3 regions of the Halomonas mongoliensis genome follow, and region 2 is predicted to be linked to each of the others. Evidence: riboswitches for the same ligand, from Rfam matches in the RefSeq annotation. Region 2 holds a riboswitch; each other region holds the start of a gene.
The links. A riboswitch is a leader RNA that binds a small molecule or an ion and turns the genes downstream of it on or off. The one in region 2 is predicted to bind thiamine pyrophosphate.
Positions count from the first base shown of each region.

Region 1: it holds a riboswitch for thiamine pyrophosphate, as region 2 does, so the genes downstream of both, thiM (hydroxyethylthiazole kinase) here and tenA (thiaminase II) in region 2, are expected to answer to the same signal.
Region 3: it holds a riboswitch for thiamine pyrophosphate, as region 2 does, so the genes downstream of both, ACRYRV_RS11325 (sodium:solute symporter family transporter) here and tenA (thiaminase II) in region 2, are expected to answer to the same signal.

Region 1 is NZ_CP199288.1:1,923,837-1,926,094, forward strand. Features, by position in the region: gene thiE (thiamine phosphate synthase) at 1-87, opposite strand, end outside; gene thiM (hydroxyethylthiazole kinase) at 77-898, opposite strand; TPP riboswitch at 935-1,037, opposite strand; gene ACRYRV_RS09075 (C40 family peptidase) at 1,086-1,571, opposite strand; gene ACRYRV_RS09080 (DUF6482 family protein) at 1,645-1,986, opposite strand; gene gloA (lactoylglutathione lyase) at 2,194-2,258, shown strand, end outside.
Region 2 is NZ_CP199288.1:2,659,325-2,661,582, forward strand. Features, by position in the region: gene thiC (phosphomethylpyrimidine synthase ThiC) at 1-505, opposite strand, end outside; gene tenA (thiaminase II) at 566-1,234, opposite strand; TPP riboswitch at 1,323-1,460, opposite strand; gene ACRYRV_RS12480 (CDP-alcohol phosphatidyltransferase family protein) at 1,503-2,258, opposite strand, start outside.
Region 3 is NZ_CP199288.1:2,399,514-2,401,771, reverse strand. Features, by position in the region: gene ACRYRV_RS11325 (sodium:solute symporter family transporter) at 1-1,084, opposite strand, end outside; TPP riboswitch at 1,074-1,183, opposite strand; gene ACRYRV_RS11320 (HNH endonuclease) at 1,390-2,258, shown strand, end outside.

The sequences.
Region 1 (2,258 bases), 740 kb from region 2:
GACCGCGGCCACCACGGTCTCCACCAGGCCGCGCTCGGCGCACAGGCGGGGATCGGTGACGAGGTAGAGGGAGAGGTCAAGTCGCATCGTGAAACTCCAGAGGGGGAAGGGCATCGAGGGCGTCGCCCTCCAGGGTGTGGAGGGCGTCGAGGAAGGCCACGGCGAAGCTGCCGGGGCCGCGGGCGCCCTGGCCGGCCCCCTGGCCCGCGGCCCCGTAGCACGCCAGCGCCGCCACGGTCGCCTCGAAGGGGTCCTCGGCCCCCACCAGAAACGCCGCCACGACGCCGGTCAGGGCGCAGCCCAGGGTGGTGACCCTGGGCATCAGGGGGTGGCCGCCGCGGACCCGGGCCAGGCGGTGGCCGTCGGTGACGAGATCCACCTCGCCGGTGACCGCCACCACGCAGCCGACCCGACGGGCCAGGCGAGTCGCGGCCTGCTCGGCGGCCTCGGCCGGGTCGCTGCTGTCCACGCCGCGCCCGCCCGAGCCGCCGGCCTCCAGGGCGATGATCTCGGAGGCGTTGCCGCGTACCACCGTGGGCAGGCGCTCCAGCAGCCGGGCGACGGTGGTGCGCCGGTAGGCGGTGGCGCCCACGGCGACCGGGTCCAGCACCCAGGGCTTGCCGGTCAGGCGGGCCGCCTCGGCGGCCTCGTCCATGGCCTCTACCCAGTGGGGGGAGAGGGTGCCGATATTGAGCGTCAGGGCGTCGGCGATGGCGGCGAATTCGGCCGCTTCCTCCCGGGCGTGCACCATGGCCGGCGAGGCGCCGATGGCCAGCAGCACATTGGCCATGGAGTTCATGGCCACCAGGTTGGTGATGTTGTGCACCAGCGGAGCGCGCTGGCGTACTCGGGCCAGATGGGCCGCGAGGTCGATCCGCGAAGGAGTCGGTGTGGGCATGGGGCCTCCCGGGCGCGGGAGGTGCAGGCAGGCGAGGTCCTTGGCTGCACGACTCCCTACGCCGGCATGATCCGGGTCAGGTTCCAAGGGTGCCTCTCAGCCGCGGCCTGACATCACCGCGGCGCCCCTGTCGTAGTTGGTTGGCGCTGCTTGTCGATGATACGCCGCTGGGGCGGCCACACAAGTGTCAGGGCGCCGCTCGTGCCGCTCCCAGGAAGCGCTCCTGCCAGTAGGCGATCTCCACCGGGGCCGTCTCGACCCGGCGGCCGCGGCCCGGGGCGTGGATCATCTGACCGTCGCCGCGGTAGATGCCCACGTGGCTCGCCTTGCCGCGCCCGGCGGTATCGAAGAAGAGCAGGTCGCCGGGGCGGGCCCTGGGGGCCGAGGGCAGGGTGCGGAACTGGTCGTCGGCGGTGCGTGGCACCGGTATGCCGGCGGCCCGATAGGCGAGCTCCACCAGGCCGGAGCAGTCGAGCGCCTCGGGGGTGTTGCCGCCGAAGCGATAGGGGGTGCCCAGGGCGCTCTGGGCGGCGGCCAGAATCAGCACCCGCTCCATGGAGAGGCCCTCGTCCGACGCCGGGTCGTGCAAGGCAAGCTCACGGCCGGCGCAGCCGGCCAGCAGGGCCAGCAGCATCAGGCATAGGGAGAAACGCCAGGCGGTCAGGAGAGTCATGCCGAGGGCTCCTGGATGATGGAGGTCCCTCTACATTAGCCTCTGCCCGGAGCCCGGGGAAGCACCCGAGGCTTCACCGAAAGGCGATACGGGTGCCGTGGGCGAGCATCTCGTCCGGGGTCATGGCGTGGCCCGGCACTCCGATCATCTCGTCGCCGCACTGGTCGGACCAGGTCAGCACGCCATGGGTCAGGCCGAGCTCGCCGAGCTTGTCGCGAATCTCGCCGGTGCCGAGGAAGGTCAGGGTCTTGCCGTCGCCGTCGGAGAGCTCCGAGACGCCGCTGCCGTGGTGAAGGCGAACGGTGTAGATGCCGTCCATGGACTCCACCTCCACGATGGGGGAGAACCCCTGGGCGATGGCGCGGGCCAGCTCCCTGAGGGTGATATGGTCGCCGAGCTGATAGGCGTGGCCCATGATGGCCTCCTGCACGGGGGTGCATTGGATGTGTTGTAAAGGAAGTGTAGAACTATTTCCCCGCCTGGCAAGGGTCTTTGGCCATAAATTCCGGCCATCGTTTCTTTCTGTTAAAGTCATGTACAGTTGTTTGCGCGCCAGGGCTGGAAAAAGGCGCCCGCTGTCCCCATCCTCTGGGAACCATGTCATGAGCAACAGGAGCCGCACATGAGCTTTCAGGGCGAGCAGCACCCCGGGGTCCAGACCCCCACCGCCGATTCCGCAGGCTTTCG
Region 2 (2,258 bases):
CGTTACCCAGGGCCTGACGGCGCTGGTTCTCGCGGATGGCGATGAACTCCATCTCCGGGGTGATGATCCCCTGGCGCGCATAGTGAAGCTGGGTGACGTTCTTGCCTGCCTTCGCGCGTCTCGGCGTACGGGTCAGGTCGAAGCGCAGCTGGGCGAGCGTTGGGTCGTTGGCGCGGCGCCGGCCGTACTCGCTGGTGGGGCCGTCGAGGAACTCGGTGTCGCCGCGCTCCTCGATCCAGGCCCGGCGCAGCTCGGGCAGGCCGCGGCGCAGGTCGATCTCGGCTTCCGGGTCGGTGTAGGGGCCGGAGGTATCGTAGACCAGCAGCGGCGGATTCTCCTCATCGGCACCGGAGGTCTTCGTCGGTGAGAGCGAGATCTCCCGGAAGGGCACGCGGATGTCCGGGCGCGAGCCCTCGACGTAGACCTTGCGGGAGCCGGGCAGCGGCTGAATGGCGGCCTCGTCGACCTTGGCGGTCTCGGCGAGGAAGTGGGCGGTCTTGCTCATTCGGGGAACCTCGATGTTGTTGTGAAGGGTTAACAGTGAGGGGTGAGGGGTGAGACGCCATTAGTCGGCGCGATCCAGCCCCATCTGCCAGAAGTCGATCTCGAGCCGGGTGGCGTCGCGAAAGACCTGGGTGAGCTCGGCGAAGCGCGCCGGGGTGACATCCTTCAGGCGGGCGTCGAGCCAGGCCTCCTCGGCGCGGCGGGCGGCCTGGAACTCTTCGCTCTCGTACATGGCGATCCAGGCCTCAAAGGGGTTGGCGTCGCCGCGGACAGTGCCAGGCCGGGCGTTGATCCAGTCGGCGATCTCGCCGTAGCCGACCAGGCAGGGGGCCAGGGCCACGTGGAGGTCGAGCAGGTCGCCGCGGTTGCCGGTGTCCAGCACGTAGCGGGTGTAGGCCATGGTGGCCCGCGCCTCGGGCAGCTCGGCGAGGTCGGCCTCGCTGATGCCCCAGTCGCGGCAGTAGCCCACATGAAGGCCCAGCTCCAGGTCGACGATCGCCTTGAGGCCCTCGTGGGCCTGGCGCAGGTCGTCCAGGGTGCGGCTCTTGTAGGCGGCCAGGGCGTAGGCCCGGGCGAAGTGAATCAGGAAGAGGTAGTCCTGCTTCAGGTAGTGGCGAAAGGCGCCCTCCTCGAGGGTGCCCTCGGCCAGGCCGCGCACGAAGTCGTGTTCGATATAGGCGCGCCAGTCGTCCTGGCAGGCGGCGGTGAGATCGCTGAAGCGGTAGCCCATGATCTTCTCCGGAGACGAGTGACGATCCGGAGTGGGGGCGAGGGAGGGAGTGGGGCCTGGGGGGATGCGCTACACCTGGGTAGCCGAGGGGAGGCCGCCGCTTGATTCCTACGCCGGTACTAACCGGATCAGGTTCAACGGGCCCCGCCGTGACGACAGCTCATTGCAAACAAGCAGTGTCGTATGGCGATCTCAGCCGGTTCCACCGGCACCCCGTCAAGCGAAGGCCCACTCTAGCAGGCCAGGATGTTTTTGCCAGCCCCGAGGCTTATCGGTGTCGGTAGAGCCAGCGCACGTCCACGGCGAAGGAGAGGGTGAGCCCCGCTAGAGCGGTGGCGGCCAGCCAGACGGCGAGCGGGCCCGGCGTGGCCGGCAGCAGGGCCAGCATCAGCGCCGCCACCTGCCAGACGCACACCGCCTTGCGGCGCAGGCTTTCGGGAAGCTCGCCGGCGAGCCAGGCCCAGCGCCAGCTCGCCGCCACGAAGGCGTAGCGCATGGCGCCGATGGCCAGCACCCAGGGGCCGACCCGGCCGAGCAGCAGCAGCGCCAGGCAGAGCACCAGGATGAAGAAGGCGTCGAGCTCCATGTCGAAGCGGGCCCCCAGGGCGCTGGCGCTGCCGGTGCGGCGGGCCACCCAGCCGTCCACCCCGTCCAGCGCCAGGGCGACCAGGGCCAGGACGAAGAGCCACGCCGCCTGGGCGGCCAGCAGGGCCGGGGCCGCCAGGGTGCCGGCCAGCAGCGCCACCAGCACTCCCCGCGCCAGGGTAACCCGGTTGGCCGGGCCCAAACGCGTTCGGGGCCAGGCGCCTCGCCTCAGCCCTCGCCACAGCAGGGCCGCCATGCCCAGGTAGGTCACGGAGGCCAGCGCCGCCACCCAGGGGAGGGAGGCGCCGCCTGCCTGGCTCGCCGGCAGCCCCAGCAGTGCAAGCAGACCCAGCAGAGCGATGCCCCCCAGGGCCAGCTCCAGGGCCAGGCGCCACGGCCGCGTGGTGCCGGCGGAAGCGGAGGTGAGGTGGGGCGGGGC
Region 3 (2,258 bases), 260 kb from region 2:
AGCCCTGCAGGGCCACCCACACCACCGGCAGCATCAGCGCCACCGTGGCCAGGCGCGCCGCCCGCACCGAGAGACCGCGCCGGCCGGAGCTCGCCACCGCCATGGAGGCGATGGCGTTCTGTAGGGTATCGACGCTGGAGGCCACCAGGGTCACCGCCAGCACCAGGGCCGGCAGGCCAAGCCATGCCGGCGCGGCGGAGAGCAGCGCGAAGAAGGGAATCGGCGGCTCGCCGAGCGGCAGCGCGTGCATGGCGGCCACCATGCCCAGCCCGCCGATGGCCATCACCACCAGCAGGCTGCTGGCCCCGCCCAGCAGGGCCCCGCGGGCCAGGGCGCGGTCATCCTCGGCGGCCCACACCCGCTGCCAGTAGCCCTGGTGGAAGAGGTTGGCCGCGGTGACGGCGATCACCAGGGTGAGCGCCACCGAGAGCGCGCTGCTCGTGGGAATCGAGGGCATCACGGCCTCGGCGGGCATGGGCGGCAGCCACCACCAGGCCACGCCGCCCACCAGCACCAGCAGGGCCAGCAGCAGCCAGGCCTGCCAGCGGTCGGTGGCGAGGCTCGCCCGCAGCCCGCCCAGGGTGGTGTAGACCAGGGTGACCACCGCCACCCCGAGGATCACCAGCGCCGGCGGCACGTCCGAGAGCAGCGCGGCGATGGCGCCGATGGCGGTGAGCTCGGCGGCCAGGAAGATCGCCATGTAGGCCACCGAGACGAAGGAGACCCAGCGCCGCACCCCGGCGCCGTAGCAGGACTCGGCGAACTCGCCGATGCTGCGCCCCTCCGGCAGGTGACGGCGGATCGCCGGGCCGTAGAGCCCCAGCACGATAAAGGGCAGCGAGGAGCCGATGGCGTAGCCGGCCAGCGCCACCGGCCCCACGAAGGCGCCGATCTCCGGCGGCGCGAAGAGGATCCAGGCGCCCATGCTGGAGGCCAGGAAGGACAGACCGATGGCCTGGGCCCCTTGGGAGTTGCGGGCGGTGACGTAGTCATCGAGCAGGCCGTCGGCCCGGCGGGCCCTGAGGCCCAGGAAAGCAAAGCACAGCAGCGCCGCGCCGAGCACGGCAGACGTCAGGTAGGGCATGTCGCGCTTCCTCCGCCGGCATGAACCGGATCAGGTCCAGGGTCGGCGCTTGGCCCTCTCAGCCCCCGCAGCTGCGGCGGGACTCCCCTGGCGACAAGTGAATGAGTTGTGTGGGCCCGCCGCTGTCGGTAACGCGACGGGCCGGAGGCATCATAGCGAGGCCATGGGCTGGCGGCCAGAGGCTACGGGGTCACCACTGACCACCCGACCACGACGTTGGAGCCCTCTCGCGGCGAGACGATGTAAAAGCCACCCCTCTTGATTAGTATGAGCGGATACTATCGGCATAGAGCGGGGAGCAAGCCTTGCTGAATCTTGACACTCGTCTTCGACAAGCAGCCTTTCAGCGCCTTGAGGCCATCACTCGACAGTTTTCGAATGATGTCCCCTGGGAAGCCATTGCTGAACCTGTGCCTATGGGTGAAGAGACGTTCTATATCGCCAGCCGGGCCATTGGCATTTTCAAACCCAGACAGATGCCGGATGGCATTTTGAGCATCAAGACCGTGGTGCCCAAGCAGGGGCGAGTCAATATCTATTCCGATGGCGCAAGCGATGAGGGAGGCTTCTGGTACTCGCTTGAGGCGGGAGGAACAGCCAAGGCGGCAAATCGGCAGCTACTGATTAGCTATGAAAGGCAAGACCCCATCATCTACCTGATGGGCGTGGCTCCAGGTCGCTACTTCCCCTTATGGCCCTGCTATATCGATAGCGTGGACCTAGCTAGAGAGCTATGCCATGTCAGCATGCGCGAAAGAATCGGCGATGTGCGCCGTGTCGCAGAGACCACCGGCACCTACGACGTCGATGAACTAGAAAAACGCTACGTCATCCGTGAAGCCAAAACGCGGGTTCATCAGGCAGAGTTCCGTGCACGCGTGATGCAGGCATACTCCAATCGCTGCGCTATGACCGGTCTACCCGTGCCACAACTGCTCGAGGCAGCCCATATCATCCCGGACCCGCATCCAGGGAGCACCACCGAAGTCAGCAACGGAATCTCTCTCAGCCGTCTTCACCATCGGGCTTACGATGCCGATTTGATTGGCATAGACCCCGACTACCGGATCCATCTAAATGACGACTTGCTATCGACACAAGATGGCCCGCTTCTCGAAAGCATGAAGCAGCTCAACGGCCACAAAATCTTCACCCCCAAGCGTTTGGATCAAAA